3 regions of the Streptomyces sp. NPDC001770 genome follow, and region 1 is predicted to be linked to each of the others. Evidence: riboswitches for the same ligand, from Rfam matches in the RefSeq annotation. Region 1 holds a riboswitch; each other region holds the start of a gene.
What was found. A riboswitch is a leader RNA that binds a small molecule or an ion and turns the genes downstream of it on or off. The one in region 1 is predicted to bind cobalamin.
Positions count from the first base shown of each region.

Region 2: it holds a riboswitch for cobalamin, as region 1 does, so the genes downstream of both, ACWCSV_RS28495 (ABC transporter substrate-binding protein) here and cobN (cobaltochelatase subunit CobN) in region 1, are expected to answer to the same signal.
Region 3: it holds a riboswitch for cobalamin, as region 1 does, so the genes downstream of both, ACWCSV_RS17525 (CbtB domain-containing protein) here and cobN (cobaltochelatase subunit CobN) in region 1, are expected to answer to the same signal.

Region 1 is NZ_JBSFFN010000008.1:17,655-27,974, forward strand. It holds gene cobN (cobaltochelatase subunit CobN) at 1-2,558, opposite strand, end outside; cobalamin riboswitch at 2,591-2,738, opposite strand; gene cobG (precorrin-3B synthase) at 2,832-4,154, shown strand; gene ACWCSV_RS09610 (precorrin-8X methylmutase) at 4,263-4,889, shown strand; gene cobJ (precorrin-3B C(17)-methyltransferase) at 5,009-6,454, shown strand; gene ACWCSV_RS09620 (cobalt-precorrin-6A reductase) at 6,470-7,282, opposite strand; gene ACWCSV_RS09625 (cobalt-precorrin-5B (C(1))-methyltransferase) at 7,332-8,450, shown strand; gene cobM (precorrin-4 C(11)-methyltransferase) at 8,466-9,215, opposite strand; gene cbiE (precorrin-6y C5,15-methyltransferase (decarboxylating) subunit CbiE) at 9,212-10,320, opposite strand, start outside.
Region 2 is NZ_JBSFFN010000038.1:37,565-47,884, reverse strand. It holds gene ACWCSV_RS28520 (beta-ketoacyl-[acyl-carrier-protein] synthase family protein) at 1-234, shown strand, start outside; gene ACWCSV_RS28515 (pyridoxamine 5'-phosphate oxidase family protein) at 269-763, opposite strand; gene ACWCSV_RS28510 (acyl-CoA dehydrogenase family protein) at 1,244-3,103, shown strand; gene ACWCSV_RS28505 (acyl carrier protein) at 3,397-3,657, shown strand; gene ACWCSV_RS28500 (beta-ketoacyl-[acyl-carrier-protein] synthase family protein) at 3,654-4,877, shown strand; cobalamin riboswitch at 5,009-5,197, shown strand; gene ACWCSV_RS28495 (ABC transporter substrate-binding protein) at 5,269-6,303, shown strand; gene ACWCSV_RS28490 (FecCD family ABC transporter permease) at 6,300-7,427, shown strand; gene ACWCSV_RS28485 (ABC transporter ATP-binding protein) at 7,424-8,212, shown strand; gene ACWCSV_RS28480 (PRC and DUF2382 domain-containing protein) at 8,319-9,320, opposite strand; gene ACWCSV_RS28475 (adenosylcobinamide amidohydrolase) at 9,736-10,320, shown strand, end outside.
Region 3 is NZ_JBSFFN010000017.1:124,154-134,473, reverse strand. It holds gene ACWCSV_RS17540 (sodium:solute symporter family protein) at 1-956, opposite strand, end outside; gene ACWCSV_RS17535 (glucarate dehydratase family protein) at 1,121-2,395, opposite strand; gene ACWCSV_RS17530 (5-dehydro-4-deoxyglucarate dehydratase) at 2,395-3,348, opposite strand; adenosylcobalamin (AdoCbl) riboswitch at 4,150-4,296, shown strand; gene ACWCSV_RS17525 (CbtB domain-containing protein) at 4,300-4,515, shown strand; gene ACWCSV_RS17520 (CbtA family protein) at 4,538-5,311, shown strand; gene ACWCSV_RS17515 (tetratricopeptide repeat protein) at 5,464-5,811, opposite strand; gene ACWCSV_RS17510 (pirin family protein) at 5,970-6,935, shown strand; gene ACWCSV_RS17505 (cupin domain-containing protein) at 6,991-7,566, opposite strand; gene ACWCSV_RS17500 (hypothetical protein) at 7,838-8,185, shown strand; gene ACWCSV_RS17495 (B3/B4 domain-containing protein) at 8,226-8,933, shown strand; partial or broken gene ACWCSV_RS17490 (hypothetical protein) at 8,998-9,463, opposite strand; gene ACWCSV_RS17485 (isocitrate lyase/PEP mutase family protein) at 9,614-10,320, opposite strand, start outside.

The DNA of each region.
Region 1 (10,320 bases):
GAGAGGCCGACGGAGGAGGGCCAGTCGCCGTTGTCGGTGCGGTAGCGGGTCAGCAGCGAGTCGGCGAGGGCCTGCCCGGTCTCCCAGGCGAGCTTGGAGGGGACGGCCTTCGGGTCGACGGAGTAGAAGTTCCGGCCGGTCGGCAGTACGTTGACGAGCCCGCGCAGCGGCGAGCCGGAGGGCCCGGCAGGGACGAAGCCACCGTTCAACGCGTGAACGGTGTGGGTGAGTTCGTCGGTGGTGGCGGCGAGGCGCGGCACCACCTCGGTGGCGGCGAAGGCGAGGATGTCGGCGACGGCGGGCGCCAGGCCGGCGGCGACGGCCGCGACGGCGGACGGGTCCCATCCGGCGTCCTCCATCGCCTGGACCAGGGCGCGGGCCTGCTCCTCGATCTCGTCGGCGGCGGTGCGGGTGGCGGCGGACTCGTCCAGGCCGAGCGCCTCGCGCAGCCCGGGGAGCGACGCGGTGCCGCCCCAGATCTGGCGGGCGCGAAGCACCGCGAGGACCAGGTTGACCCGGTCGTTCCCGGCCGGGGGACTGCCCAGCACGTGCAGGCCGTCGCGGATCTGGACGTCCTTGATCTCGCAGAGCCAGCCGTCGAGATGCATGATGAACTCGTCGAAGCCCTCGTCCTCGGGCCGGTCTTCGAGCCCGAGGTCGTGGTCGAGCTTCGCGGCCTGGATGAGCGTCCAGATCTGGGCGCGGATCGCGGGCAGCTTCGCCGGGTCCATCGCGGCGATCTGGGCGTGCTCGTCGAGGAGTTGTTCCAGGCGCGCGATGTCGCCGTAGCTGTCGGCGCGGGCCATCGGCGGCACCAGGTGGTCGACGAGCGTGGCGTGCACCCGGCGCTTGGCCTGGGTGCCCTCGCCCGGGTCGTTGACGAGGAACGGGTAGACCAGCGGCAGGTCGCCGAGGGCCGCGTCCGGTCCGCAGGCGGCGGACAGCCCGGCGTTCTTGCCGGGCAGCCACTCCAGGTTGCCGTGCTTGCCGAGGTGGATCATCGCGTCGGCGCCGAAGCCGCCGTCCTCGGCGGTGGCGGCGATCCAGCGGTAGGCGGCCAGGTAGTGGTGCGAGGGCGGCAGGTCGGGGTCGTGGTAGATCGCGATCGGGTTCTCACCGAAGCCGCGCGGCGGCTGGATGAGGATCAGCAGATTGCCGCGCCGCAGCGCCGCGAGGACGATGTCGCCCTCCGGGTTCGCCGAACGGTCCACGAACATCTCGCCGGGCGCCGGACCCCAGTGCTCCTCGACCGCCGTGCGCAGCTCGGCGGGGAGGGTGGCGAACCAGCGGCGGTAGTCGGCCGCCGGGATACGGACCGGGTTGGCGGCCAGCTGCTCCTCGGTCAGCCACTCCTGGTCGTGGCCGCCCGCCTCGATCAGCGCGTGGATCAGCTCGTCGCCGTCGCCGGAGACCAGGCCCGGGATCCCGTCCGCGGGCCCGAAGTCGTACCCCTCGGCGCGCAGCCGGCGCAGCAGGGCGACGGCGCTCGCGGGGGTGTCCAGGCCGACCGCGTTGCCGATGCGGGAGTGCTTGGTCGGGTACGCGGAGAGCACCAGGGCGATCCGCTTCTCCGCGTTCGGGATGTGCCGCAGGCGGGCGTGGCGGACGGCGATCCCGGCGACCCGGGCGGCGCGCTCGGGGTCGGGGACGTACGCGGGCAGGCCGTCCGCGTCGATCTCCTTGAAGGAGAACGGCACCGTGATCAGGCGCCCGTCGAACTCCGGCACCGCGATCTGGGTGGCCGCGTCCAGCGGGGAGACGCCCTCGTCGTTCTCCTCCCACGCGGCGCGCGACCCGGTCAGGCAGAGCGCCTGGAGGATCGGTACGTCCAGCCCGGTCAGGGCGCCCGCGTCCCAGGACTCGTCGTCGCCGCCCGCCGACGCCTCGGCGGGACGGGTGCCGCCCGCCGCGAGGACGGTGGTCACGATCGCGTCGGCCGCGCGCAGGGCGTCGATCAGCCCGGGTTCGGGGGTACGGAGCGAGGCCACGTACAGCGGGAGCGCGCGGGCCCCGGCGTCCTCCACGGCAGTGCAGAGCGCGTCCACGAACGCGGTGTTGCCACTCATGTGGTGGGCGCGGTAGTAGAGCACCGCCACCGTGGGCGCGGTCCCGGGAAGCTCGCGGGCGGTCCGCTCCAGCGGGCCCCAGGCGGGGGCCGGGGCGGGCGGCTCGAAGCCGTGGCCGGTGAGCAGCACGGTGTCGGAGAGGAACCGGGCCAGCTGGCCGAGGTTCTCCGGGCCGCCGTGCGCGAGGTAGGCGTGGGCCTCGGCCGCGATGCCGATCGGGACGGTGGACGCGGCCATCAGCTGGGCGTCGGGAGCCTGCTCGCCGGTGAGGACGACGACCGGGAGGCCGGCGGCCCTGACCTGGTCGAGCCCCTCCTCCCAGGCACGCACCCCGCCGAGGAGGCGGACCACCACGAGCCCGGCGCCGTCGAGCAGTGCCGGGAGCCGGTCGAGCGGGAGCCGGGAGGGGTTGGCGTAGCGGTAGCGGACCGGGCCCTCGCAGGCGCGGGCGCTCAGCAGGTCGGTGTCGGAGGTCGACAGGAGCAGGATCATGCCGAGTCAGCCCTTCCTCGGGGTGTCCACGCCCCGGGCGGTGTCGGACGGCGGGAGTTCCTGACTCGTACGGCCGCGTCAGCGGGACGTACTCACAGTGGCGGGACCGCGCCGGAATCTCACCGGGCTTCCTCCCATGGCGCCGTCTGGCGTCGGCGGACCGAATGGTCCACCGTGAGCATCCTAGGGTGTGCGTCTCCGCCACGGCAGAGGGCCTCCGGGGGGCGGCACAGGTCACATGTGCGCTCCGGTGACCTTCCTGGGGACGTGGGTATGCTCGCCGCCATGTCCGCAACCGCCGATTCGCCCGGTTCCCCGGCCGCCGGTACCGCCCGGACCGGCGGCGACGCCTGTCCGGGAACGCTGCGGCTGCACCGGGCGGACGACGGTGCGCTGGCGCGCGTACGGATACCCGGCGGGGTGCTGACCGCCGCTCAGGCACGCACCCTGCTGGCCGCGGCCGAGCGGCTCGGCGACGGCGAACTGCACCTCACCTCGCGCGGCAACCTCCAACTCCGTGGGCTGGGAGCCGAGTGCGGCGGCGAACTCGCCGAACTGCTGAGCCGTGCGGGGCTGTTGCCGTCCGAGCGGCACGAGCGCGTCAGGAACGTCGTCGCCTCCCCGCTCTCCGGTCTCGACACCTCCAAACGCCCCGAAATACGCCCCTGGCTCACCGGGTTGGACACCTTGCTCTGCGGGAGCGAGCGGGCGGCCGCGCTCTCCGGCCGCTTCCTCTTCGCCCTCGACGACGGCCGGGGTGACGTGGACGCGCTGGGCGCCGACCTCACCCTGATCGCGGTCGGCGGCGGCCGGGCGCTGCTCCGGACCGGCCCCGGCGGCCCCCTCCTCCCCGTCCCCTTCGACGAGGCCCCGCGCGCCGCGCTGCTCGCCGCCGAGGCCTTCCTCGACCTGGCGGCCGACCCCGGCGTCTGGCGGATCTCCGCCCTCCCCGACGCCGCCCGCGCCGCCCTCCCCGCCGAGGCCGCCCGCCGCGCGGGGCTCGTACCACTGACCGTCGACGGACCGCCCGGCCCTGCCACCCCCGCGGTCCCCGAGCCCGGGGCCGTGACCGGACCCGGGGGCGCGGTCGCGCTGCACGCCGGGGTACCGATGGGGCGGCTGACCGGCGCGCGGTGGCGGACGCTCGTGGAGGCCGCGGAACGCCTCGGTTCCGGCGAGCTGCGCTGCACCCCGTGGCGCGGGGTCGTCGTGCCGGACCTGGCCGCCGAAGCCGCCCGGGAGGCCCTGGCCGTACTCGCCGAAGCCGGCCTGGTGACCGGGCCGGAATCTCCGTGGGCCGGGGTCGGCGCGTGCGTCGGGCGCCCCGGCTGCGCGAAGTCGCTGGCCGACGTGCGGGCCGAGGCGGAGGCCGCGCTCGGACCGCGCGCCCCACGCGCGCGGCTGCCCGTGTACTGGTCCGGGTGCGAACGCCGCTGCGGCCACCCCCACGGGGAGTGGATCGACGTCGTCGCCACCCCGGCGGGACACCGGATCGCGCGGGTGCGGGGGGAGTCGCGGGACGCCCCGGTGGCCGTCCCGGACGATCCGGCCGCGCTCGCCGCAGCGGTGGCGGCGGCCCGGGACACCCGTACCTGACCCGCCCGCGCCCCTGAACACGCGTCCCACCTGCCCCACCCGACCCACCGAACCGACCACGCCCCGGCACAGGACCGCCCGTGCCCGACCGAAGAAAGCGACAGCACTGTGCATCAGTACGAGAAGGACGGACCGGCGATCTACCGCCAGTCCTTCGCCACCATCCGCGCGGAGGCGGATCTCGCCGGTCTGCCCGCCGACGTCAGCCAGGTCGCGGTCCGGATGATCCACGCGTGCGGCATGGTCGACCTCGTACGCGACCTCGCCTTCTCCCCGACCGCCGTGGCCGACGCCCGCGCCGCGCTCCGCGCCGGGGCCCCGATCCTCTGCGACGTGGCGATGGTCGCCAGCGGAGTCACCCGCAAACGGCTGCCCGCGGAGAACGAGGTCGTCTGCACCCTCTCCGACCCCTCGGTTCCCGGGCTGGCCCGCGAGCTGGGCACCACGCGCAGCGCCGCCGCCCTTGAGCTGTGGCGGGACCGGCTGGAGGGCTCGGTCGTCGCCATCGGCAACGCGCCCACCGCGCTCTTCCGGCTGCTGGAGATGCTCGAGGAGGGCGCCCCGCTGCCCGCCGCCGTCATCGGTGTCCCGGTCGGCTTCATCGGCGCGGCCGAGTCCAAGGAGGCCCTCGCGGCGCACGTCTCCGGGGTCCAGCACCTCGTGGTGCGCGGCCGTCGCGGCGGCAGCGCCCTGGCGGCGGCCGCCGTCAACGCCCTCGCGAGCGAGGAGGAGTGACCGGGACCGTCGCGGCGAACGAGAACGCCGCACACGCCTCCACCCCCGCGCCCGACGACACGACGACCGGCGGCACGGGCCGGCTCTACGGGGTCGGCCTCGGCCCCGGCGACCCGGAGCTGATGACCGTCCGCGCGGTGCGGGCCATCGCCGAGGCGGACGTGATCGCCTTCCACAGCGCCCGGCACGGCCGCTCGATCGCCCGGTCCATCGCCGCCGCGCACATCCGGCCCGACCACATCGAGGAACCGCTGGTCTATCCGGTCACGACGGAGACCACCGACCACCCGGGCGGCTACCGGGGTGCGCTGGAGGACTTCTACACCGAGGCCGCGGCCCGGCTCGCCGTCCACCTCGACGCGGGCCGCACGGTGGCCGTCCTGGCCGAGGGCGACCCGCTCTTCTACGGCTCGTACATGCACATGCACAAGCGGCTGGCGGACCGTTACCCCGCCGAAGTCATCCCCGGGGTGACCTCGGTGAACGCCGCCGCCGCACGGCTCGGCACCCCGCTCGTGGAGGGTGAGGAGATCCTCACCATCCTCCCCGGCACCCTGCCGGAGGAGGAGCTGACGGCCCGTCTCGCGTCGACCGACTCCGCCGTGGTGATGAAGCTCGGCCGGACCTTCCCGGCGGTGCGCCGCGCGTTCGAGGCGTCCGGGCGGCTGCCCGAGGCACAGTACGTCGAACGCGCCACGATGGCCGGGGAGCGCACCGGCGCACTCGCGGAGGTGGAGCCCGGCTCGGTGCCGTACTTCGCGGTCGCCGTGGTGCCCAGCCGGATCGACGCCCCCCGCCCCGGGCCGGAGCCCGGCTCCGGCGAGGTCGTGGTGGTCGGCACCGGACCCGCCGGACCGCTCTGGCTGACGCCCGAGACGCGCGGGGCGCTGGCCGCCGCCGACGCGGTGGTCGGCTACACCACCTACCTCGACCGGGTACCGGTCCGGCCCGGCCAGGCCCGCCACGGCTCGGACAACAAGGTGGAGGCGGAGCGCGCCGAGTTCGCCCTCGACCTGGCCCGGCGCGGGCAGCGGGTGGCCGTGGTCTCCGGCGGCGACCCGGGCGTCTTCGCCATGGCCACCGCCGTCCTGGAGGCCGCCTCGCAGCCGGAGTACGGAGACATCCCCGTACGGGTCCTGCCCGGGGTCACCGCGGCGAACGCCGCCGCCGCCCGGGCGGGGGCCCCGCTCGGCCACGACTACGCGACGATCTCCCTCTCCGACCGGCTCAAGCCCTGGGAGGTCATCGCCGGACGGCTGCGCGCCGCGGCCTCGGCCGACCTGGTGATCGCGCTCTACAACCCGGGCTCGAAGAGCCGCACCTGGCAGGTCGGCAAGGCCCGCGACCTGCTCCTCGAACACCGCTCCCCGGACACCCCGGTGGTGCTCGGCCGGGACGTCGGCGGCCCCGGGGAGAGCGTGCGCACGGTACGCCTCGCCGATCTCGACCCGGCCGAGGTGGACATGCGCACCCTCCTGATCATCGGGTCCTCGCAGACCCGGCGGGTGGACCGGCCGGACGGCGGGCACCTCGTCTGGACCCCTCGCCGCTACCCGGAGGCGTAGAGCCCTCCGGGCGGCTCACCCCCGGCCCAGGCGGGCGTTCAGCCAGGCCAGGGCCTCGGCCGGGGTCGCGGCCACCGGTACCCCCTCCGGGACCGGTGGCCGCCGCACGACCACCACCGGAATCCCGGCCTCCCGGGCCGCCGCCAGCTTCGGCGCGGTGGCCGTGCCCCCGCTGTCCTTGGTGACCAGCACCTCGATGCCGTACCGGCGGATCAGCTCCCGCTCACCCGCCAGGGTGAACGGCCCCCGGTCGAGGAGCACCTCCATCCGCGCCGGGTACGGCGGCTCCGGCGCGTCCACCGACCGCATCAGGAACCAGAGTTCGTCCAGCCCCGCGAAGGCGGCCAGCCCCATCCGGCCGGTGGTGAGGAAGACCCGCCCGCCCAGCGACGGCAGCAGCGCCGCGGCCTCCTCCAGGGAGCCGGCCGGGTGCCAGTCGTCGGCCGGGCCGGCCACCCAGCCGGGGCGGCGGAGCGCCAGCAGGGGAACATGGGCCGAGGCGGCGGCACGGGCCGCGTGAAAACTGATCGTTCCGGCGAAAGGATGGGTGGCGTCGATGAGCGCATCCACCCGGTGCTCCCGCAGCCACGCGGCGAGCCCCTCCGTACCGCCGAAGCCGCCGACGCGGACCTCGCCCGGCGGCAGCACCGGCCGGGCCACCCGCCCGGCGAGCGAGCTCGTCACCCGCAGGGGCCTGCGCCCCCCGGCCGGTATCTCCGCGTCCAGCGCCTCCGCCAGCCGGCGGGCCTCGGTCGTGCCGCCGAGCACGAGGACGTGCTCCGGGGACTCGGGATCGTCCGGCATGTCGGGCAGCGGTATCGGCACCATCGAGGGGGACCTTCCGTGAGCAGTGAGGCCACCGTCGAGGGGACCTGCCATGAGCAGTGAGGCGAAGGGCGGGCGCGAAGCCCAACTCAAACACACCGGCCTGCGCCCCGGTTGGACCACCGGCGCCTGCGCCACGGCTGCGACCACCGCCGCGTACACCGCGCTGCTGACCGGCGAGTTCCCCGACCCGGTGACCATCACCCTGCCGAAGGGCCGGACCCCCGCGTTCGCGCTCGCCGTCGAATCGCTGGTGGACGGTACCGCGACCGCCGGGGTGGTCAAGGACGCGGGCGACGATCCGGACGTGACCCACGGGGCGCTGGTCAGGTCGACGGTACGGCCGCTGCCGCCGGGCTCCGGCGTGGTGTTCCGGGCGGGACCGGGGGTCGGCACGGTGACCCTGCCCGGGCTGCCGCTGGACGTCGGCGAACCGGCCATCAACCCGGTGCCCCGGCAGCTGATGCGCGAGCACGTGGCCCGGGTCGCGGCGGAGCACGGCGGCACCGGGGACGTGGAGGTCACGATCTCCGTGGACGACGGCGAGGAGATCGCACGTTTCACGTGGAACGGTCGCCTCGGCATCCTCGGCGGGCTCTCCATCCTCGGCACCACCGGGGTGGTCGTGCCGTACTCCTGCTCGGCGTGGATCGACTCGATCCGGCGCGGGGTCGACGTGGCGCTGGCCGCCGGGCAGACCCATGTGGCCGGGTGCACCGGCTCGACCTCGGAGAAGACGGTCGTCGCGGAGTACGGCCTGCCCCAGATCGCCCTGCTGGACATGGGCGACTTCGCGGGGGCCGTGCTCAAGTACGTACGCCGCCATCCGGTGCCCCGGCTCACCGTCTGCGGCGGCTTCGCCAAGCTGTCGAAGCTCGCCGCCGGGCACATGGACCTGCACTCGGCGCGGTCCCAGGTGGACAAGGGGTTCCTCGCCCGGCTGGCCCGGGCGGGCGGTGCGGACGAGGCGCTGGCCGAGGCGGTGGCGGGCGCCAACACCGGGCTCGCCGCTCTCCAGTTGTGCGCGGCGGCCGGGGTGCCGCTCGGCGACCTGGTGGCGGCGGGCGCCCGGGACCAGGCCCTGGAGGTGCTGCGCGGGGCACCGGTCGCGGTGGACGTGATCTGCGTCGACCGGGCCGGGACGGTGGTCGGCCGCAGCTCGGTCCGCTGAGCGGGGGCCCGTGTCTCAGCAGGTGTGGCGGTCGCGCTCCGGTGAGTAGAGGTGGCTGTCGCGGAACTGCTCCGCGCCCAGGGTGCGCCCGACCAGGATGACCGCCGTACGGACCACCCCGGCGTCCTTCACCTGCCCCGCGATGGTCTCCAGGGTGCCGCGCAGCACGATCTCGTCGGGGCGGGAGGCCATCGCCACCACGGCGGCCGGGCAGTCGGCCCCGTAGTGCGGCAGCAGCTCCTCCACCACCCGGTCCGCGTACCGGGCGGCGAGGTGGAGCACCAGCAGGGCACCACTGCGACCGAGCGTGGCCAGGTCCTCGCCCTCCGGCATGGCGGTGGCCCGCTGGGCGATCCGGGTCAGGATGACCGTCTGACCGACCGTCGGCACGGTCAGCTCCCGCTTGAGCGCCGCGGCGGCGGCGGCGAACGCGGGGACCCCGGGCACCACTTCGTAACGAACCCCGGCGTCGTCGAGCCGCTTCATCTGCTCGTTGACCGCGCTGAAGACGGACGGGTCTCCGGAGTGCAGCCGGGCGACGTCGTGGCCCTCGGTGTGGGCGCGGACCAGTTCGGCGGTGATCTGCTCGATGTCCAGGCCCTGGGTGTCGATCAGCCTGGCCCCCGGCGGGCAGTCGGCGAGCAGCTCGCGCGGCACCAGGCTGCCCGCGTAGAGGCAGACCGGGCTGGCGGCGAGGAGCCGGGCACCGCGCACCGTGATCAGGTCGGCCGCACCGGGCCCTGCGCCGATGAAGTACACGGTCATGAGGTCTCTCCCGAGGAGTCGTGGGGCTTGCGTACGGACCACTGGGTGACGGGCATCGCCTGGCGCCAGCCGGTGAACCCGCCCACCGGCACGGCCTGGGCCACCGCGAGCCGGACGAGTTCGCCGCCGTGGCGCCGGTAGCGGTCGGTGAGCAGCGCCTCCGATTCCAGCGTGACGGTGTTGGCGACCAGCCGGCCCCCGGCGGGCAGCGCGTCCCAGCAGGCGTCGATCAGCCCGGGGGCGGTCAGCCCGCCGCCGATGAAGACGGCGTCAGGCACCGGAAGTCCGGCGAGCGCCTGCGGGGCGCGGCCGGGGACCACGCGCAGCCCGGGCACGCCGAGCCGGTCGGCGTTGCGGCCGATCCGGGCGGCCCGCACCTCGTCGCGTTCGACGGTGACCGCGCGGCAGGACGGGTGGGCGCGCATCCACTCGACGGCGATCGAGCCGGAGCCGCCGCCGATGTCCCAGAGCAGTTCGCCGGGCGCGGGCGCCAGTGCGGCGAGCGTCGCGGCCCGGACATGGCGCTTGGTGAGCTGCCCGTCGTGCTCGTACGCGGTGTCGGGCAGCCCGGGTACGAGCCCGAGGCGGAGCGCCTCGGGGGTGGTGCGGCACTCCACGGCGACGAGGTTCAGCGGGTCGCCCGCCGGACGGTCCCAGCCCTCGGCGGTTCCCTCGTGACGGGCCTCGGCGGCGGAGCCGAGCTGTTCGAGGACGGTGAGCCGGCTCGGGCCGAAGCCGTGCGCGGTGAGCAGCGCGGCCACCGTCGCGGGGGTGGCCGCGTCGGCGCTCAGCACCAGCAGCCGGCGGCCGTCGTACAGGGCGGCGAGCAGCCGGGCGGCGGGGCGGCCCACCAGGGTGACGGTCTCGGTCTCCTCGGCGGGCCAGCCGAGCCGGGCGCAGGCGTACGCCACCGAGGACGGATGCGGCAGCACCCGCAGCGCCCCGGCCCCCAGCTCCTCGGTGAGCGCGCGGCCGATCCCGTAGAACATCGGGTCCCCGCTGGCCAGCACCGCGATCCGGCTGCCCCGGTGGGCGGCGAGCAGGCCCGCGACGGCGGGGCGCAGCGGCGAGGGCCACGCCACCCGCAGGCCCGCGCAGGCGGCGG
Region 2 (10,320 bases), on a different contig from region 1:
AAGGGCGTCGTCGGACACACCCTCGCGGCGGCCGGAGCCATCGAGGCCGTCGCCACCGTGCTGACGCTGGAGCACGCGCTCGTACCGCCGATCGCCAACCTCGACTCGGTGACCGACGCGTTCGAGCTCGACTGCGTGGTGAAGGAGCCGCGCGGCCAGCTCGTCGAGACCGCCGTGAGCCACTCCTTCGGCTTCGGCGGCCACAACGTGGCGCTGGCCTTCCAGCGGGCCTGACGGATGGTGAGCGGCGCGCACCGGCAGAGGCGCGTCAGTGCGTCAGTGGGGAACCCGCCTCATTCCAGCCAGGTCCGTCGCGCATGACCACCCGCCCGCGCAGCTCCGGTTCGCCACGCCAGGCGCGTACGGTCCTCGGGACCACGCGTACGTACAGGAAGGAGCCCTCCTCCCCGCGCGGATCCCAGCCGAACTTGTCGGCGAACGCCTCCGCCGCGTCCCGGGGCACCTCGTCGCCGGGGAAGCACTCCGCCTCACCCCGGAGAAGCACCACGTCCGAGGTGTCCGGCAGGGACAGGCGCACGCGCGGTTCCACGCGGACGTTCCGCGCGGTCGCCGACGCGGCGCCGGTGCACATCCACACCGATCGCCCGTCCCACAGGAACCACAGCGGCACCTGGTGCGGCCCATGAACGGGGTGAGCCGTCGACACCCATACGTCCCGCTCGGTGGCGAGCCGCTCCAGCGTGACGCGCACCCGCTCCGCCGTCCCGCGACGGATGTATCCAGCGCTCTCCGTGATCTCCATGAGGGACGACCCTGCCAGGCGCGGACGGAGCACGCCTGGGGCTCAGGACCTACTCCCGGCGGCCGATGGAGCCTCAGCCGCCGCCCCGGAAGGCCGGTTTCACCAGGACGCAGACCTCCGGCCCGCCTGGTGCGGTGTCACATGCTCCCGGTCGCCACCGGGCCCGTCACACGTTCGCGTCGCTCCCGCACGGCCTGACTCCCGGCAGGCCGAATGCCGCCATCCGCTTCTCCTCGTACGAGCAGTCGAGGCCCGACTCCGGTCCCGCATCCTCCAGCGATCCTCTCGGACACGCAACGGCTGATCGCCGGGCCCCGGACCGAGCCCGACGCCCGACGGAGGACCGGTCGTCGGATCGGGCTTCCGGGCGGAGGCACTCGTGGCCGGTCCGCGTGCGCGGGGCGTGCACCGGCCGGGCGCACGCACCGGGTACCGGCACGACGGCGGGTGTCCTCGCCCTTCCACGATCGTTCAACGAACATGACCCCTCAACCGACCGCGGCGCTGCCGCCTGCCGTCACGGACGCCCTGACCGCCGTACTCTTCGGCCCCGACTTCCGCCGGGAGCACGCCTTCTGGCGCCGGCTGACCACCACCGAGGCTTTCCGGAGCGGCACATCTGCCACGTCCGAGGACCAACTCGTCATCAGTTACGAGCGGTTGCGGCTGATCAACCGCTCCCTCGACAGTGCGGCCCGGCTGGCCTCCGACGTACGCTCCCTCACCGCGATGCACGAGTGGCTCGGGCCGGTCGACCCCACCCTCGCCACGGTGGCGGGGATTCACTACAACCTCTTCCTCGGCAGCCTGCTCGACCACGACCCCGAGGGCCGCCGCGATCTCTCCGGTCCCCTGCACATGGACGAGATCGGCACCTTCCTCTGTACGGAGGTCGCGCACGGCAACGACGCGACGGAGGTGGAGACGACCGCCACCTACGACCCCCCGCGCGACGGCTTCGTACTGCGCACCCCGCACGCGGGCGCGCAGAAGTTCATGCCCAACACCAGCCCGGTGGGCGGCCCCAAGAGCGGGCTGGTCGCCGCCCGGCTCGTCGTCGACGGGACCGACCACGGCGTCTTCCTCCTGCTTGTCCCGCTCACCGACGCCGTCGCGGCCCTCCCGGGCGTACGGGTGCGCAGGCTGCCGGCCCGGATGGGGTCGCCGGTGGACCACTGCCTCACCTCGTTCGACGACTGCTTCGTCCCCCGTACCGCGCTGCTCGCCGGGCCGCAGGGACATGTCGGGGGCGGCGGCGAGTTCGCCAGCGCGCTCCCGAGCAGGCGGCGGCGCCTGCTCGTCTCCCTCGCCAGGGTCACCCCGGGCAAGCTGGCCATGAGCGCCTGCGCGGTCGGCTCCGCGCGCGTCGCGCTCGCCGTCGCCGTGCGCTACGCCGGGCACCGTACGGTCGCCGGCCCGCGCGGCTCCGATGCGGTCCCCGTCTATGCCCACCGCACCCACCACGGGCCGCTGGCCGAGGCGTTGGCCACGGTGTTCGCGATGAGTCTGCTGCACCGCCGGGCGCTCGACCGCTGGGAGGCGGGCACGGCGGACCGGGGCGCCGCGGAGCGGCTGGTGGCCGTCGCCAAGGGGTGGATCACCTGGCAGGCCAGGGACGTGATCGTGGAGTGCCGCGAACGCTGCGGAGCCCAGGGGCTGCTGGAGCACAACGGGCTCGCCGCGCTGGTCACCGGCATCGAGGGCACCATCACCGCCGAGGGGGACAACCTCGCCGTGCACGCCAAGGCGGCGGCCGAGATGCTGCTCGCGGCCCCGGAACACGCGGCCGACGGGGAGACGGGGGAGGCGCCCGGCGACCTCCGGGACCCGGCGTTCCTGCGCGGGCTGCTCGCCGCGCTGGAGGCGCTCCGCTTCGCGCGGGCCCGGTCGCGGATGGGCGCCGCCCCGCCCGGGAACGCGCTCGGCCGCTGGAACGCGGCCTCGGGAGCCGCCCTGCGCGGTGTGCGGGCGCACGCGGTCCGGCAGGCCGCCGAGGCGTTCGCGGAGGCCGGCGCCACCCTGCCCGCGGGGCCCGCGCGCGAACGGCTCGCCGAGGTCGAGCGGTTGTTCCTGCTGCGCCAGGTCGGGCAGGGCAGCGGGGAACTGCTGGCCGACGGCCGGGTGACGGCCGAGCAGGTTCGCTCCCTGCCCGATCTGTACGAGGAGACCGTTGCCACCGTCGCCGCGCACGCCCCCGCGCTGGTGCGCTCCTTCGCGCTGCCGGACGAGCTCTTCGCCGGCCGGCCGATCGCGGGGTCCGCCTACGCCGACGCCTACGACGACCCCGAAGGCCCCTGGCACCGGGCTCCCGCCCGCCCGGCAGGGGAGGCCGCGCGGTGACCGACGGAGCAGGCCGTTCGGCGGCCGGCGAGGGAGGGAGTGCGGAGGCCGCCTCTCAGGGGCGCGTCCGACGGGTACGCGAGGCCATGGGCTCACTGGGGGTGAAGGCCGTTCTGCTGGCGTACTGGGGAACGGCCTTCGTTGTCTCGGCGGGGCGGGAGAAGTCGCAGGTGGGCGTAGAGGAATCGGTTCGCCGGAAGGCGTAACCAGATGAGGCTCAGCCAGTTACCGAGATGGGCCCACTGAACGCGCCCGCCACCCCCCAGGTATGTGCCGAATACAAGAGGAAGATCATGAAGGCCATTCATCCGAAGATTGTCGGCGTGCTGACCGATACGTTCAAGGTGCCCCCGGCCGAGATTCACCCGGAGTCCACGATGGACAGCCTGGAGATGGACTCACTCGCGGTGGCGGAGTTCGCCGTCGTCATCAAGGAAACCCTCGGCATCCACACCCCCGTCGACACCCTCCACCGGGACGCCACCCTCGCGGACATCTCGGAGTTCATCCGCACCGCATCCCGTCGCGGGGAGCCGGTGAGCAACACCCGATGAAGAGGCCCGAGATCGCCGTCACCGGACTGGGCATGATCACCCCGGCGGGCAACGACACGGCCTCCACCTGGGAGGGCGTGCTCGCCGGAGTGTCATCGGCCCGTACGGTTCCCGAACTGGACGGGTGCGCGGTCGACTTCGCCTGCACGGTCACCGGCATCGACCTGGACGACGCCGTCGGCGGCCGGACCGCCTACCGGATGGGCAAGTACGTCAAGTTCGCCGTGCTCGCCGCCCGGGAGGCGGTGGCCGACGCCGGTCTCGACCCGGGCGGCTGGGACGGCGCCCGGGTCTCGGTCGTGGTGGGCACCAGCAGCGGCGGGTCGGCGGGCCTCGCCGAGCAGGCCGTGGTGCTGGACCGGCTGGGGGCCGAGGCGTCCTCGCCCGCGGGCATCCTGCTCACCATCCCCAACATGCCCGCCGCGGAGATCGCGATCCAACTGGGGGCCACCGGCCCCAGCCTCGCTCCGTGCACGGCCTGTTCGTCCGGGGTCACCGCCCTGTCCGTGGCGCGGGACATGCTGATGAGCGGCCAGTGCGACATCGCCGTCGCCGGGGCGACCGAGTCGATCGTCTTCCCGGTGGCGATGACCGGCCTGGCCCGGTCCGGGGCGGCGGCCCTGCCGGACGGCGACCCGTCGCGGCTCTGCCGCCCGTTCGCCGAGGACCGCGCGGGTCTCGTCATGGGCGAGGGGGCCGCCATCATGGTGCTGGAGCGGGCCGAGGACGCCCTGGCCAGGGGGGCGGTACCGAGGGCGTTGATCGCGGGCACGGGGGCGACCACCGACGCCCACCACCCCACCAGCCCGCACCCCTCAGGCAAGGTGGCCAGGGCGGCCGTCGACGCCGCCCTGCGGGACGCCGACTGGCGCGCCGAGGACGTCGACCACGTCAACGCGCACGGCACCGCGACCCCGCTCAACGACGCCACCGAGGCCGCACTCATCGCCGGGGCCTACCCGCACCGGCCGCCGGTCACCGCGCCCAAGGGCGTGCTCGGTCACTGCATGGGGGCGGCGGGCGCCATCGAGGCCGCGCTCACCGTGCTGACCCTCCAGCACCAGCTCGTCCCGCCGATCGCCAACCTGGACGCGCCGGCACCCGGGTTCGACATCGACTGTGTCACCAAGGCCCCCCGGCCCGTCGTGGTCCGGCGGGCCGTCAGCCACTCCTTCGGGTTCGGCGGCCACAACGCCGTGATCGCGCTGCGGCTGCCCTGACCCGGGAACCTGAGCAGCGGGCGCCGCCGGACGACCTCCGGCGGCGCCCGCTGTCGTACCCGGCCCCGATGGCTGTCCCGCAGCGATGGCCGTACCGCACCGAACAGGCATCCGGCAGGCGCGGAGGGGCGTGATAGCTTCCCAGTGCCAGTCGCACTCCACAGATGGGGTCAGGGAATCCGGTGAGAGTCCGGAACTGACGCGCAGCGGTGAGGGGGACGGGCGGGGCCACGGCCACTGGGAGACCCACGGGTGTCCCGGGAAGGCGCCCCGTCCGCACGAACCCGAGTCCGAAGACCTGCTGGCGCCCTGCGACCCGTACGGGCCGCAGTCTTCCGTACAACGGGCCCCGCGCATGGGCCCAGAGACGCCGAGGTACCTCGTGCCCCCCATGGCCCGATCCGCCCGTCCCGCTGCCCTGCTGACGGCGGGGCTCCTGCTGCTGACCGCCTGCGGTGGTGCCGACGACGACGCACCGGCCGGCGCCGGCGCGGCCGGTGACGGATACCCGGTGACGCTCCGCAACTGCGGACGCACCGTCACCGTCGCCTCCGCCCCGCGCCACGCGGTCTCCCTCAACCAGGGATCGACGGAGATCCTGCTCTCCCTCGGCCTCGCCGACCGGCTCGCGGCCACCGCCACCTGGACCGACCCCGTGATGAAGGGCCTGGAGAAGGCCAACGCGAAGGTCCCGAGGCTCTCCGACAACGCCCCCTCCTCGGAGAAGGTGCTGGAGCAGGAACCCGACTTCGTCAGCGCCTCGTTCGAGTCCACACTCGGCAAGGGCGGGGTCGCGCCCCGCGAGCAGTTCGAGGGCCTGGGCGTCCCCACGTACGTCTCGCCCTCCGACTGCACCGGCAAGGACAACAGTGGCGACGGCGACGGCGCCCGCTCCACCGCCCTCACCCTGGACAGCGTCTACGGCGAGATACGCGACCTGGCCCGGGTGTTCGGCGTACCGGAACGCGGCGAGAAGCTCATCGCCGGCCTGCGGGCCCGCGTGGCGAAGGCGACCGACGGCATCGACGCCTCCGGCACCACCCTGATGTACTGGTTCGCCAACTCCGAGGCCCCGTACCTGGCGGGCTGCTGCGGGGCGCCCGGCATCATCACCACCGAACTCGGCGCGAAGAACGCCTTCGACGACACCCACGAGGAATGGCCCCAGATCAACTGGGAGACCGTCGCCGACCGTGATCCGGACGTCCTCGTCATCGGCGACCTCACCCGCAAGTCGCAGACGGCGGAGAGCGCCGCGAAGAAGATCGAGTTCCTGGAGTCCAACCCGGTCACCAAGAACATGGACGCCGTACGGAACAAGCGGTACGTCCTGCTCAGCGGCCAGGCCATGAACCCCACCATCCGCACGGTGGAGGGCATCGAGCGCGTCGCGGTGGGGCTGCGCGAGTTCGGCCTCGCCGGATGACGGCCGACGGCGACCCGGCGGCCGCCCGCACCCCGGCACAGGCCGGCCCCCGCCCGGTGACGGCCGGCGCGAGCATCCGTCCCGTACCGGACGGGCGGCGCACCGGCCTGCGGACCCTGCCCGAACCGCTCCTGTGGGGCGGCGGAACCGTGCTGCTGCTTGCCTCCGTCGCGGTGGCCGTCACCATCGGCCCGGCCCGTATCTCCGTCGCCGACGTGTGGTCGGTGGTCGCCGCCCACCTGGGCCTCGGTGACACGGAGCTGAGCCCGATCCGGGACGGCATCATCTGGGACCTCAGGATGCCGCGCACCCTGCTCGCGGCCGTCTGCGGCGCCGGGCTCGCGGTGTGCGGGACCGTCATGCAGTCCCTGCTCCGCAATCCGCTCGCCGACCCCTTCGTCCTCGGCGTCTCCTCGGGGGCCTCCACCGGCGCTGTCGTGGTCGTGGTGCTGGGCGTCGGCGGGGGAGCGGTCTCCCTCTCGGCGGGCGCGTTCGCCGGGGCGCTCGCCTCGTTCGCGCTCGTCCTCGTCCTCAGCCACACCCTCGGCGGCACCACGGACCGGGTCGTGCTCTCGGGCGTCGCGGTGATGCAGCTCTTCTCCGCGCTCACCTCGTTCACCGTGATGACCGCCGCCGACGCCGAGCAGACGCGCGGGGTGCTGTTCTGGCTGCTCGGCTCGCTCAGCGGGGTCGGCTGGACGGACGTCCAGCTCTGCACCGGCGTGGTGGTACTCACCCTGGCGATCTGCCTGGGGCACGCCCGTACGCTCGACGCCTTCGCCTTCGGGCAGGACGCCGCGGCCACGCTCGGCGTCCATGTCGCGCGGACCCGGACCGTGCTGCTCTGCACCACCGCGCTGCTCACCGCCGCGCTGGTCAGCTCGGCCGGGGCGATCGGCTTCGTCGGCCTGGTGCTGCCGCACGCCGCCCGGGCACTCGCGGGTGCCGGACACCGCAGGCTGCTGCCCGTCACGGCGCTGGCCGGCGCCGTCTTCCTGGTCTGGGTCGACACCCTGGCCAGGACCGTCCTGGACCCCCAGGAGGTGCCGGTCGGCGTGGTTACCGCGCTCATCGGGGTACCGGCCTTCGTCCTGGTCCTGCACCGCACCCGGAGAGTCGTATGACCGCCCCCGCCGAGGGACTGCGGGCCGACCGGGTGAGCCGGGCGGCCGGCGGCCGTCTCGTTCTCGACGGGGTGACCCTCGCCCCGCCGCCCGGCGCCACCGTCGGCCTGATCGGCCCCAACGGCTCCGGAAAATCAACCCTGTTGCGGGTGCTCGCGGGCGTCCTGCCGCCGGAGGGCGGCCTCGTCACGCTCGACGGCGAACCGCTGGCCACGACGAGCCGGCGCACCGTGGCCCGGCGGGTCGCCGTGGTCGACCAGCACGCGGCGACCCAGGTCGAGCTGAGCGTCCTCGACGTCGTACGCCTCGGGCGCATCCCGCACCGCCGTGCCTGGTCCGCGCCGGGCCCGGCGGACGACGAGGCCGTCCGGCGGGCCCTGGAACGGACCGGACTGAACGACCGCGCCGGGCAGTCCTGGCACACCCTCTCCGGCGGCGAACGCCAGCGGGTCCAGATCGCCCGCGCCCTCGCCCAGCAGCCCCGCGAGCTCCTCCTCGACGAACCCACCAACCACCTGGACATCCAGCACCAGCTGGAGCTGCTGACCCTGGTGTCCTCACTGCCCCTCACCTGCGTCGTCGCCCTGCACGACCTGAACCTGGCCGCCATGTTCTGCGACCTGGTCACCGTGCTGGACGGCGGACGGGTGGTCGCGGCGGGCACCCCGCACGAGGTGATCACCGAACGGCTCATCGCGGACGTCTACCGGGTACGGTCCGTGGTCACCCCGGACGGCCCGCAGGGGCGGCCCAGCGTGCGGTTCCTGCCCGCCGCCGGGGCTTGATCCGGGCTGGGCGCACGGGCAGGGCGCACGGGCGGAACCGTCACTGCGGTTCCGCCCCCGCGCCCTGCCCGTGGTGGCCTCGGTCCGCCGCCTGAGCGGCCGGAGGTCAGCTGCGTCCACCCGGCCCGAAATCACCGCCCATGTCCTTGCCGGTGCGGGATTCCGTACCGTCCGCGTAGTCGATCTTCTCCTTGCGGACCTCGGCGGAGACCTCCTTCTGCTCGGTCACCCGGTCCCTCTCCAGCCGTACCCGCTCCACGGCCACGGCCTCCTTGCGCACGGTCGCGCGCTCGGCGTGCAGGGTCACCTCGACGTCCTGGTCACCTATGGCGGTCTGCCCGGTCACCTTCTCGCCCGGCGCCAGCGGCTCCCGGACCACGCGAACCTCCTCGTGCGAGACGGGCACCGTGCGGGTGACCTCCTCCGTCACGACGTACTTGTGCAGGCGGGCCTTCCCGCTCTCGTACTCCTCCGTGCCGACGCGCAGCTGCTCCTCGGAGCGGATGAGTTCCTCCTGGCCGGCGAGGTCGGCCTTGGACATGTCGGGGGCGGACCTCGCACCGGCGCCCGCCAGCGGCCGTGCTCCGGCCGCGGCGTCGGTGTCCCGGTGCGTGCCGGCGCCCGTCATGCCCGCGGTACCGCCGGCCGCCTTGCCGGTGCCGGAGGTGCGGGCCGCGCCCGCCGCTCCGGCACCCGCGGCCGCTCCGGCCGCGCCGCCCATCGCGCCCGTGCCCGCCGTCGTCCGGCCGTCCGCGCCCATGCCCGTACCTGCGGTGCTCCTGGGCTTCCTCGTGAGTCCGTAGTGGCGGTAGAGCTCCTCCTCCTCGGCGACGGAGAGATGGGCGTCCGCGTCGACCCGGGGAGCGTCCTTGACGCTCTCCTTCGGGTGCGCCACGTGCAGGTCCGCGCCGACCCGACGGGCCCCGGCGAGCGGAACGAAGCTCTCCTTCATCCCGAACATGCCGGTCTTGACCGTGACCCAGTCGGGCTTGCCGGTGTCGTCGTCGACGTACACCCGGCCGACACTGCCGACCTTCTCGCCCCCGTTGTCGTAGACGGTGAGACCGTCGAGCTCTCCGGAATCCGTGAAACCGTCAGCGGCTGCCATGACCGATGCCTCCTCGCCCGGACGCGTCCTGTGGTGGGTCCACTCAGGTGCGGCACGCCCGGTTCCATCGCGCCTCACCCGGATGGCCCCTGCAACCCACCGGCCATCCGGGGCCCGGCGGACAGGGGCCGTCGCCCCTGCCCCGCCCCGCGACCGCCGGGAAAGGCGACCCGGGCCACCCGTTAGGCCAGACGGGTGACGACTCAGGTGGCAGACGGCACACCGGCCCGCCCGGAAGGCGTACGGCCGGTGCCCGGCGGCACCGGGGCCACGCATAGGATCGTCCGGCCGTCGTCGTCCGTACCGCCGACCGGCCATCGCCTCCGCACCGGCCGGCCACCACGGCCGGCCGCCGCACACCCCGGGAACCGCCATCGTCTCCGTACCCCTCCCGCGCCCGGCCCCGCGCCGCCGCCTGCGCACCCGGCACGAGGACGGCCACCGGCTGGGCCACCTGGTCTGGCGGCTGGCCCCCGGCAGCCGGGTCTGCAGCAGCGCGGTCCTCGGCGGCGGCATCGGCACCCGCGCCTGGATCCTCAACGCCCAGGTCCCCGGCGGGTACCCGAGGCTCGACCCCGACCGGCACCTCGCGGAGATCGCGGCGGCGGAGGGACTCGACGGACCCGGCACCGGACTCATGACCGCCGCCGACGTGAGCGCCTACACCGAGGCGGAAGACGGGGGCGTGACCGCCACCGTCACCAGCGGCCTGGGCGTACGCGGCTGGGCGGCAGCCCCGGCGCCGGGCGCGGACGGCCCGCCGCCACCCGGAACGGTCAACATCGTCGTCGTCCTCCCGGTCGCCCTCAGCGACGCCGCCCTGGTCAACGCGGTCGCCACCGCCACCGAGGCCAAGGTGCAGGCGCTCCTGGACGCCGGGCTGGACTGCTCCGGAACCCCCACCGACGCCGTCTGCGTCGCCGTGCCCGCCCCGGGCGCCGAAGGCCCGGAACCGTTCGCCGGTCCCCGGTCGCGCTGGGGCGCACGCCTGGCGAGGGCG
Region 3 (10,320 bases), on a different contig from region 1:
AGACCGACCAGCCCCATCGGCAGATAGGACTGCGCCATCAGCGCGTAGGTCTGCTGGGGATCGCTGATGTGGGGCATGAGCACCGGCGCGGCGACGGCGGGCAGCAGCAGCACCGCGGGCCAGACGAGGTACAGGACGGCCGAAAGACCGGCCGAACGCCGGGCCGACTTGGGGGAGTCGGTGGCCATGTACCGCTGCGCCAGGTTCCACATGCCGCCGTTGTACTCGAAGAGCTTCACCACGACGTACGCGGTGAGGAAGCCGGCGGTGTACGGCCCGACCAGCGGGTCGGTGTGGCCCTCCGGGAGCCGGTGCCACAGGGTGCCCAGACCCGAGATGCCGCCCAGGTGGTCGAGCACCACCCACATCATCGACAGCGCGGCCACCCCCTGGATGACGAACTGTCCGAACTCCGTCAGGGCGTCCGCCCACAGACCGCCGACCGTGCAGTACAGAAGGGTGACGACACCGGTCAGCAGAATGCCCTGGGTCATCGACATCCCGGTGAAGACCTCCAGGAGGATAGCCACCGACGCCCACTTGGCGGCCACGTCGAAAACCTTCAGCAACGTGCCGCTCCAGGCCAGGGCCTGCTGGGTGGGGACGTTGTAGCGGCGGGCGAGGTACTCCAGCGGGGAGGCCACCTTGTAGCGCCGCCGCAGCCGGTTCCACCGGGGGGCGAAGAGCCAGGCTCCCACGCCGGTGCCCACGGCCAGCGGCAGGAACGCCCAGACGTACACGGTGATGCCGTAGTCGTAGGCGACCGCCGCGTAGGCGACGAACACGGCCGCGCTGTAGCCGGACATGTGGTGCGAGATACCGGTCAGCCACCAGGGCATTCTGCCGCCACCGGTGAAGTAGTCGGAGACGTCGCTGACGCGCCGGTGCGACCACACGCCGATGAGCAGCATCACCAGGAAGTAGCCGCCGACGGCGACCCAGTCGAGCCAATGCATGGGCATACCTTCTTGTTGCTGGGACGGCCCCGTCACCAGGACGGCCCCGTCACCAGGACGGCCCCGTCACAAGGACGGGCTTGTCACGGGAGGAGAGTGGGGGAACCGGAGGCTGTCGTCCCCGGGCGTGCGGGCACCGCGGTGATGCCCGCACGCGCCCCGGATCACCAGCGCGGTGACTTGTTCTCGTACGACGGGTCCAGCCTGCGCATGTAGCCGGTGTCGTCCCGGTTGCGCAGGCCGCAGCGCAGGTACTGCTCGTGCAGCCTGGCCAGCGCGTCCCGGTCCAGCTCCACCCCCAGGCCCGGGGTGCGGGGCACGGCGACGGAACCGGCGCGGAAACCGAGGGCTCCGGGGACGATGACGTCCTCCGCCGGGTCCTTCCACGGCCAGTGGGTGTCGCAGGCGTAGGAGAGGTTCTCCGTGGCGGAAGCCAGGTGGGTCATCGCGGCCAGGCTGATGCCGAGATGGGAATTGGAGTGCATGGACAGGCCCATGCCGAAGGTGTCGCAGATCCCGGCCAGCAGCTTCGAGCGTTCCAGACCGCCCCAGTAGTGGTGGTCGGAGAGCACCACCTGCACCGCGTCCTGGCGCACCGAGGAGTGCAGTTCGTCGAAGGCGACCACGCACATGTTGGTGGCCAGCGGCATCGAGGCCTCGCGGGCGACCCGGGCCATGCCCTCCTGCCCCGGAGTGGGGTCCTCCAGATACTCCAGAACGCCTTCCAGGTCGCGCGCCACCTTCAGCGAAGTCTCCACGGTCCAGGCCGCGTTGGGGTCCAGGCGCAGCGGGGTGGTGGGGAACGCCTCGCGCAGCGCCAGGACCGCCTCGACCTCTTGATCCGGCGGCATGACCCCGCCCTTGAGCTTGATGGCGGTGAAGCCGTACTCGTCGACCATGCGCCGGGCCTGCGCCACGATCCCCCCGGGATCCAGGGCGGCGCCCCAGCCGTCGGGCTCGTGACCCGGGTGCGTCTCCCACTTGTAGAACAGATAGGCGCTGAAAGGAACGTGGTCGCGAACCGCGCCGCCGAGCAGATCGCTCACCGGGCGGCCGACGGCCCGGCCCCGGATGTCCAGGCAGGCCACCTCGAAGGGGGAGAAGACCCGGTCCACCGTGCTGCTGGTGGTGATCATGCCCGTAAGGCCGTGGCCGTCGCTTCCGGAGTCGCTGCCGATCACCTCGGCGATCCGCCGGCGCATCGGACCGGTGGCGTGGACGTCCATGCCAGTGATCGCGTCGGCGGCCGCACGCAGCCGGCGCAGATGACCCTCGTCGGCGTAGGTCTCGCCCAGCCCGGACACGCCCTGGTCGGTGTGGACCTCCACGACGGCGCGGAGCGCGTACGGCTCGTGGACGCCGACCGCGTTGAGGAGGGCCGGGTCCTTGAACGCCACGGGGGTGATCCCGATGCGGGTGATCCGCAGGCTGTCGCTCATCACAGCACATCCACGGCAACGGCACCGGCGCCGCTGACGGCCCCGGTCGTCACCAGAGCGCGGCCCTGCGCGACGATCCGTTCCAGTTCCGCGAGGTGCCCGGGCGTGGGATCGGTCAGCGGCGGGCGTACCCCGCCGACGTCGAGGCCTCCTTGCCGGACCGCAGCCTTGACCAGGGCGACCGAGTAACCGGGGACTTTCTCGCGCAGAGCGATCAGAGGATGGAAGAAGCCGCCCAGGAGCTGCTGGACGGTGGCGTCGTCCCCGGAGGTGACGGCCCGGTGGAAGGCGAGGGCGATCTCCGGCGCGAAGCAGAACACCGCGGACGAGTACAGCTCGACCCCGATGCCGCGACAGGCGAGCACGGTGCTCTCCGCGGTGGGCATCCCGTTGAAGAACTGGAACTCCGCGCCGCCGCACTCGCCGTCCGCGCGGACGGCGGTCACGATCCGGGACAGCAGGGAGAGATCACCGGTACCGTCCTTGAGGCCCACGACCTGGGGCATCCGGGCCACTTCGAGAGCCGAGGGAACGTCGAACCGAGCGGTGCCCCGCTGGTAGACGATCACCGGCAGCGAGCCGGCCGCGACCACCTGGCGCACATAGGCGACCAGTCCGGCAGGCTCTCCCGTCACCAGGTACGGAGGCATCAGCAGCAGCCCGTCGGCCCCGGCCTCCTCCGCGGCCCACGCGTACTGCCGGGCCAGAGGCAGCGAACCGCCCGCCCCCGCGAAGACCGGCACCCGACCGTCCGTCGCTTCCACCGCCGTCCGCACCGCCGAGGCGAACTCCTCCACACCGAGCGCGTGGAACTCCCCTGTGCCGCAGGCGACGAACACCCCGCCCGCCCCGGCGCGGACTCCGCTCCGTACGTGTTCCGCCAGCTTCGCGGTATCCACCGAATCGTCCGGAGCGAACGGAGTCACGGGAAAGAACAGAACACCCTCGAGCATGGAGCACCCTTCCGAGTTCATATGTATGAACGTTGGTCAATATGGCGAATCGCTGCACGGAAAGTAGGCGCCACCGCGCGCCGGGGTCAAGGGCCATGCATGGGTCGGTTTCAGGCAGGTGGGCCCGAAACGATCTACGTGTGACAGTGGGGAGCGTGGCCTTCGGCCAGAGGTCCGGGACTGTCGAGCCGTCGACTGTGAGAGGGGGGAATGTCTGTGTGAACGCAGCTTGAACTGGGGTGATGGCGCAGGTTGCTCATTGGGCGTCGCCCGCGAGGGGCGGGGTGAGGTCCTGCGGGTTCGCCGCGAGGGCTGCTGTTCGAGTGTGGATCCTGTAAGTGATTTTTGGCCATGATGCGGGTGAGGGTGAGGGATACCGGACGTTGAGCACGTGTGCGAAAGTCTTGCGATCGTTCCGCCGGCTGCACAACTGTGCGTGACCATGCACGATTGGGCGGGGCCGGGCGCGGGTCGAATGGATGCGGCTGGGGCCCGGATCGACCGCGACCGGGCCGCACACCCCTTGTTGGCCAGAGGCGGCTGGAGTCACCGGTCCACCGGTCCGCTGGTTCGCCGGTCCGCCGGTCCGGCCGGGCGGCGGGGCCGGAGTCGCGGCGCCCGGCGAGAGGGGCCTGCGACGGGGAGGGCGAGCCGAGTCGGCCGGCAGGGTCGCAGGTGAGGCGAATGTCACCCGCAGGATCGATGTGGAAGTTCATTCATCCTCAACATCTGCTCACAGCAAGCGTGTTGAGGAGAGGGCGAAGCAATGCCCCATGGCGGCGCCCGAACACAGGCGCTATGGTCTGACCAGCATGACGACGGCGCAACGGAAGTCCGGTGAGAATCCGGCACGGTCGCGCCACTGTGAACCCGTACCTGCGGGAAGTCAGACCCAGCACCGTCGTCTCAGGCACCACGATCGGGACGCGTGTTCCCTCAGGAGGTTCTGCCATGGCACACATTGCCGCACCCGCGACCGGCGTACCCGCCGTCACCCCCATATCGCTGAAGGCGATCGCCCCGTGGGCGGTCTTCTTCGGCATTCTCATGCTCGTCCTGCTGTACTTCGTCGGCGCCGAGCAGGGCGCCACCTCGCTCATCTCCGGCGAGGCCGTTCACGAGTGGGTCCACGACGGCCGTCACCTTCTCGGCTTCCCCTGCCACTAGACCTCAGGGGAACCGAACTCTCATGAATTCCATATCCGTTCGAGCGCTCCTGGTCCGCGGCATGCTCGCGGGCCTGCTCGCGGGCGTCGCGGCACTCCTCGTCGCCTACTTCCTCGGCGAGTCCCGGGTGGACGCGTCCATCGCCCTGGAAGAGGCCCACAACCACGACCATCACGGAGGCGAGGAGCTGGTCAGCCGGACGATGCAGGCCACCGGAGGTCTCGCCACCGGCGTCCTCGTCTTCGGTGTCGCCGTCGGCGGCATCGCGGCACTCGTCTTCTGCTACGCCCTCGGCCGCATCGGGAACTTCGGCCCACGGGCCACCGCGGCCCTGGTCGCCGGGGCGGCGCTGCTGACCGTGTACCTCGTACCGTTCCTCAAGTACCCGGCCAACCCGCCGGCCGTCGGCAACCCGGACACCATCGGCCAACGTACGGGGCTCTTCTTCCTCATGGTGGCGCTCAGCGTCCTGCTCGCCGTCGCCGCCGTCATCGCCGGGAGGCGGCTCGCACCGCGCCTCGGCAACTGGAACGCGACCGTCGCCGTGTCCGCCGGATACGTCCTGCTGATCGGACTCGCGTACGTGTTCCTGCCGTCGTTCGACGAGGTGGGCGCGGACTTCCCGGCGACCCTGCTCTGGGAGTTCCGGCTCTCCACCCTCGCGGTCCAGGCAACCCTGTGGGTGAGCTTCGGGCTGATCTTCGGTGCCCTCACCGAGCGCCTGCTGCTTCCCTCACCGGGACGGGGCGCGGCCTCCCGGGACAGCGCTCCCCGGCCCGCCGGGGTGGTGGGCTGACACCACCTCGCGACTGAATCACCGCGCACGTGTGCGGCCGGAGATCTCTCCGGCCGCACATGTCGCCGTAGTACGTCCGTCGCCGAACCGGCGCGATGTCAGCGGGCCCGACGCGGTTGCCGCCGCGTCGCCGCCGATGCGAAGCGGGCCCGTCAGCCGGTGGGGAAGTCGCCGTTCAGGGCGGCGGCCATCCGCAGGTGCGGCCCGGCTTCCTCGTGCCGGCCCTGGCGCTCCAGCGTGCGTCCCAGCAGCAGGCGCGCGTAGTCCTCGACCGGATCCCGCTCCAGGACGACCCGCAGCTCCGCCTCGGCCTTCCCGAGCCGCGCCGAGTGGTAGTAGGCGCGGGCGAGCAGCAGGCGCGGGGCAACCTGCTCGGGGACCTCGTCCACGAGCCCGCCGAGAATGCGCGCCGCGGTGAGGTACTCCTTCGCGTCGAAGAAGAACTGCGCGCGGTTCCAGCGGTCGGCGGCCGTGCCGAACTCGTAGTAGTTCTCGTCCATGTGGTTCCTCCTCTGCCGCCGGCGGGGCGGCTTTTCGAGCCTCCCGCCCGTGTGATCGCGACAACGTACCCCGGTGGTTGAATATTCCACTAAATCGCCGAGGTGACGATCGCGCCACTGACCCTCCAGCCCGGCCGGAGCGCAATAGGTTGACCACCATGAGCAACCTCGATCGCCAGGCCGCGCTGTCCGTCTGCGGAGGGCGGGGCTTCGTCGTCGCCGAACCGGTACGTGAACTCCTCACCCCGCGCCACGTACGGCTCGGTGAGTCCACCGAAGTCCGCAGGCTGCTGCCCAACCTCGGCCGCCGCATGATCGGCGCCTGGACCTTCGTCGACCACTACGGCCCCGACGACATCGCGGACGAACCCGGCATGCAGGTGCCGCCCCACCCGCACATGGGGCTGCAGACCGTGAGCTGGCTGCACGAGGGCGAGGTGCTCCACCGCGACAGCCTCGGAAGCCTCCGGACCGTACGCCCCAGGGAGCTGGGTCTGATGACATCGGGCCGGGCCATCAGCCACTCCGAGGAGAGCCCGAAGGGCCACGCCCGGTTTCTGCACGGCGCCCAGCTGTGGGTGGCCCTTCCGGAGGCCCACCGCCACGTCGAACCCCACTTCCAGCACCACGCCGACCTCCCCACGGTGACGGCCCCCGGCCTCACCGCCACGGTGATCCTCGGTGAACTCGACGGAGCGGCCTCGCCGGGCACCGCCTACACCCCGATCGTCGGCGCCGACCTCGCCCTCACGGCGGGCACCGAGACCCGCCTGCCGCTCGACCCGGACTTCGAGTACGCGGTCCTGTCGATGTCGGGCGAGGCCCACGTCGACGGTGTGCCCGTACTCCCCGGATCGATGCTCTACCTCGGGTGCGGCCGTACCGAACTTACCCTGCGCGCGGACTCGGACGCCGGACTCATGCTCCTCGGAGGCGAGCCGTTCGCTGAGGAGATCGTCATGTGGTGGAACTTCGTCGGCCGGTCCGGTGACGAGATCCTACAGGCGCGGAACGACTGGGAGACGGGCTCGCGGTTCGGCGAAGTGCACGGCTACGACGGTGCCCGCCTGCCTGCCCCCGAACTGCCCACCACGCCGCTGAAGCCGCGCGGGCGAGTGCGCTGACCTGGGGAAACCTATGGCCGTGCCGGCCTGATCCCACTTCTGGACCATCGGGTCGCTACCCGGGACCCGGGGGCAGGTGGACGGTCATGATCAGGTGGCAGGCCACGGCGCCTGAACCACGGTACGTGTGGGTGGTGTCGGCGTCGAAGGTGGCGGTCTGGCCGGCGGCGACGGGGTACGCGGTGCCGTCGACGACGAGGGCCATCTCGCCGGCGGTGACACTGACGGTCTCGGTCACGCCGGCCTGGTGGGGGTGGCTGGGGTATTCCTCGCCGGGCTCCAGGGTCCAGCGCCAGACTTCGGTGGCCGCCGGTCCGCTGGTGGTCAGCATGAGCCGGGCCTCGCTGCCGCGCTCGCCCTTCCACAGAGGCACGACGGTGCCGGCGTCCACTACCCGCACCCGCTGTTCGGGGCGGCCTTCCATCAGGGCGGAGACGGAGGCGCCGAGGGTGTCGGCGAGGCGGACCAGGGTGGCGAAGTTCGGGTTGCCCTGCGCCTTCTCCAGGGCGACGAGGGCGCCCTTGCTGACCTTGGCGCGGCGGCCGAGTTCGTCCAGGGACAGTCCGGCGCGGGTGCGGGCCGCGCGGACGTTGTGCGCGAGCGTTCGCAGCGCCGCTTCGGTCTCGGTCATCGCTCTCACCCCTTCAAGCGGTTCGGTCACTGCACTGGCCCGTGCGGTCGTTCGGTTGACGACCCTCGGTCGGTGCATTATACGGTGTAGTCGTTCCATTGATAGTAAGGGATGTGCTGCCTGTGATCGCTCTGCTGCTGGCCCTGGGCAGCTCTCTGGCCTACGGGTGCGCCGACTTCCTCGGCGGTCTGGGTGCCCGCAGGCCGTCGTCGCCGTCAGCCTCCTCGCCCTCACCTGACCCCACGCCCGTACCTCTGGAAGGAGCCCGGCGATGTTCACCCGGCCCTGGGACGCCGCCCTGGACGACGCCGAATGGCAGACCTGGATCGCGGACGGCCACGACTTCGGCATCCTCGGCGTCAACGGCCTGCCCGGTCAGGCAACCGACCGCCCCATCGACCTGAATCAGCCCCACAAAGGGCGGATGCTGCCCGGCATCCGCGGCCCGCGCCTCGACGTCACCGAGGTCCACGCCGAGTTCACGTACGACGACCACAGACCCGCCGAACAGCGCACCGACACCGCTCGCCGGCCCACCGAACGCGGCACCGCCCCGGACGCACCCACCGCGGCCCAGCAGCTCCGCCGCCTGGACCGCATCGGCACCTGGAAGCCCTGACCATCCCCCGGCCCGCACACAGAACGGAACTGCTCGCACGATGACCGCCTTCCGCATCAGCCCCGCCGTCGCCGACGCCTTCCCCGACACCCTCGTCGCCGTCGTCACCGCCACCGGCCTGAACGGCCGCGAGCCCTGGCCCCACACGGCTGCCGCCCTGGAGGACCTGGAGCAGGATCTCGCCTCCGGCACCTGGGCCCCCGCCGACGAGAGTGACCCGCGCATCGAGGCATGGCACACCGCCTACCGCTCCTTCGGCACCAACCCCCGCCGCATCCGGCCCAGCGTCGACGCCCTCGGCCGCCGCCTGGCGAAGAAGGGCACCCTGCCCCGCATCAACCCGGCCGTCGATTCCTACAACGCCGTCTCCGTCCGCCACGGCCTGCCCGCCGGCGCCTTCGACCTCGACCACGTCACCGGCGACATCGAGATCCGCTACGCCGAAGGCACCGAGACCTTCACCCCGCTCGGCGAACCCGACACCGTCGAGAACCCCAAACCCGGCGAGATCATCTACACCGACACCGCCGACGTCCTGACCCGCCACTGGAACCACCGCGACGCCCACCGCACCCGCGTCACCGAAGACTCCACCCACGTGGCCTTCGTCCTCGAAACCCTGAACGCCACCCGCGACGACCACCTCCTGGTCACCGCCGCCGACGAATTGCGGGTCCTGCTCGCCGCACACTCCGCCCGGAGCACCGTCCACCGCCTCAGCCCCGCACACGCGCAGGTCACCCTCTGACACCACGCCCCTGGCATACCAGTGGCAGCGCAGGCCGAACAGCACCTCGTTCGGGCCCTGGGGCTCACTCCTGGCCACCGCCGTCATCGTCCTCGTCCAGCTCCGGCGCGTCCGGATCGCGCGGCGGACGCAGGGCGCGGAGCCGGGACCTGGGCGGTGAAGCCGTAGCGGCCGGGCAGGTCCAGGTTGCGGTGCTTGAGCGGGGAGAGCCGGGCGATGTCCTTCTCGCGGATCTCATGGCCATCGGCGCGGAGCTGCGCGACGGCGGCGTCGATGTGCTCGGTCTTGGCGATCCGCCCGCACACGGCGAAGGACGCCCCGAGCGGGGTGGGGCGGCCTTCGCGGCCGGGCATGCGCGGCGGGTCGTAGGCGCGGACCTGGCTGCAGGATGTGCGGGGAGTCACGCGGGGCACTGGGCACGACCATTTGCCCCGCGTGAAGCCGAAGTGCTCCGGTGGCGGGGCGGCGTTGACGGTGCGCACCGGTACTCGGAGGAGCAGCTCGTCCACGGAGGCGAGCAGCCCCTCTCCCTCGCGTCCTCCCGGCAGTTCGCTCGGGGCGCCACCCGCCTGCGTCCCGACTCTCGATGCGTCCTGGCAGCGCGATGGGGCGATGGGGCCGCACGGGCGCGCCCGTGCGGCAGGGCGCCCCATCGAGGGCCCCGCCGCACGGTCAGCGCGTCAGGGAGCCCACGGCCCGAGCACGCTCTTCATCGCGTCGGTCATCGCGACTTGCAGCAGCGGGCCGTAGGTGATCCTGCCGACACCGAGGCGCCGGAAACGCTCGAGGTCGTGCTTGACCGGATGGGCGGTGGAGTTCACCGGGACGGCCACGGAACCAGTCACGGCCACGAGCAGATCGTCGTCGTCCTGAATACGCACGGGGTAGAGGCTGTCGGCGCCGGCCTCCTCCATGGCCCGCAGGCGCTCGATCACCTCGTCGAGGACATCGGCGGGTTTCTCCGCGTGGAGGAAGAGGTCGGTGCGCCCGTTGATCCAGACCGGGATGCCCGCGTCGTCGGCCGCGGCGCGCAGCTCGGCGATGTAGCGCGCGTGCTCGTGCGTGCTGCGCACGCGTCCACCGTCGGAATGGACGGTGTCCTCAAGGTTGAGACCGACGCCGCCGGCCTCGGTGAGTCCGGCGATGAGGTCCACGGGCTCTTGTCCGTACCCGGCCTCCAGGTCCACGGACACGGGGATGTCGACCGCTGCGATGATCGGTCGGACCGCGGCGAGTACCTCCTCGAAGGTCTGCCCTTCGTGGTCGTCGGCCCCCCGGGAGGTGGCGAGCGGATGACTGCCGATGGTCAGAGCGGGGAACCCGGCGTCGGCTGCCGTCCGCGCGGACCAGACGTCCCACACGGTCGGCAGGACGAGCGGCTTGTACT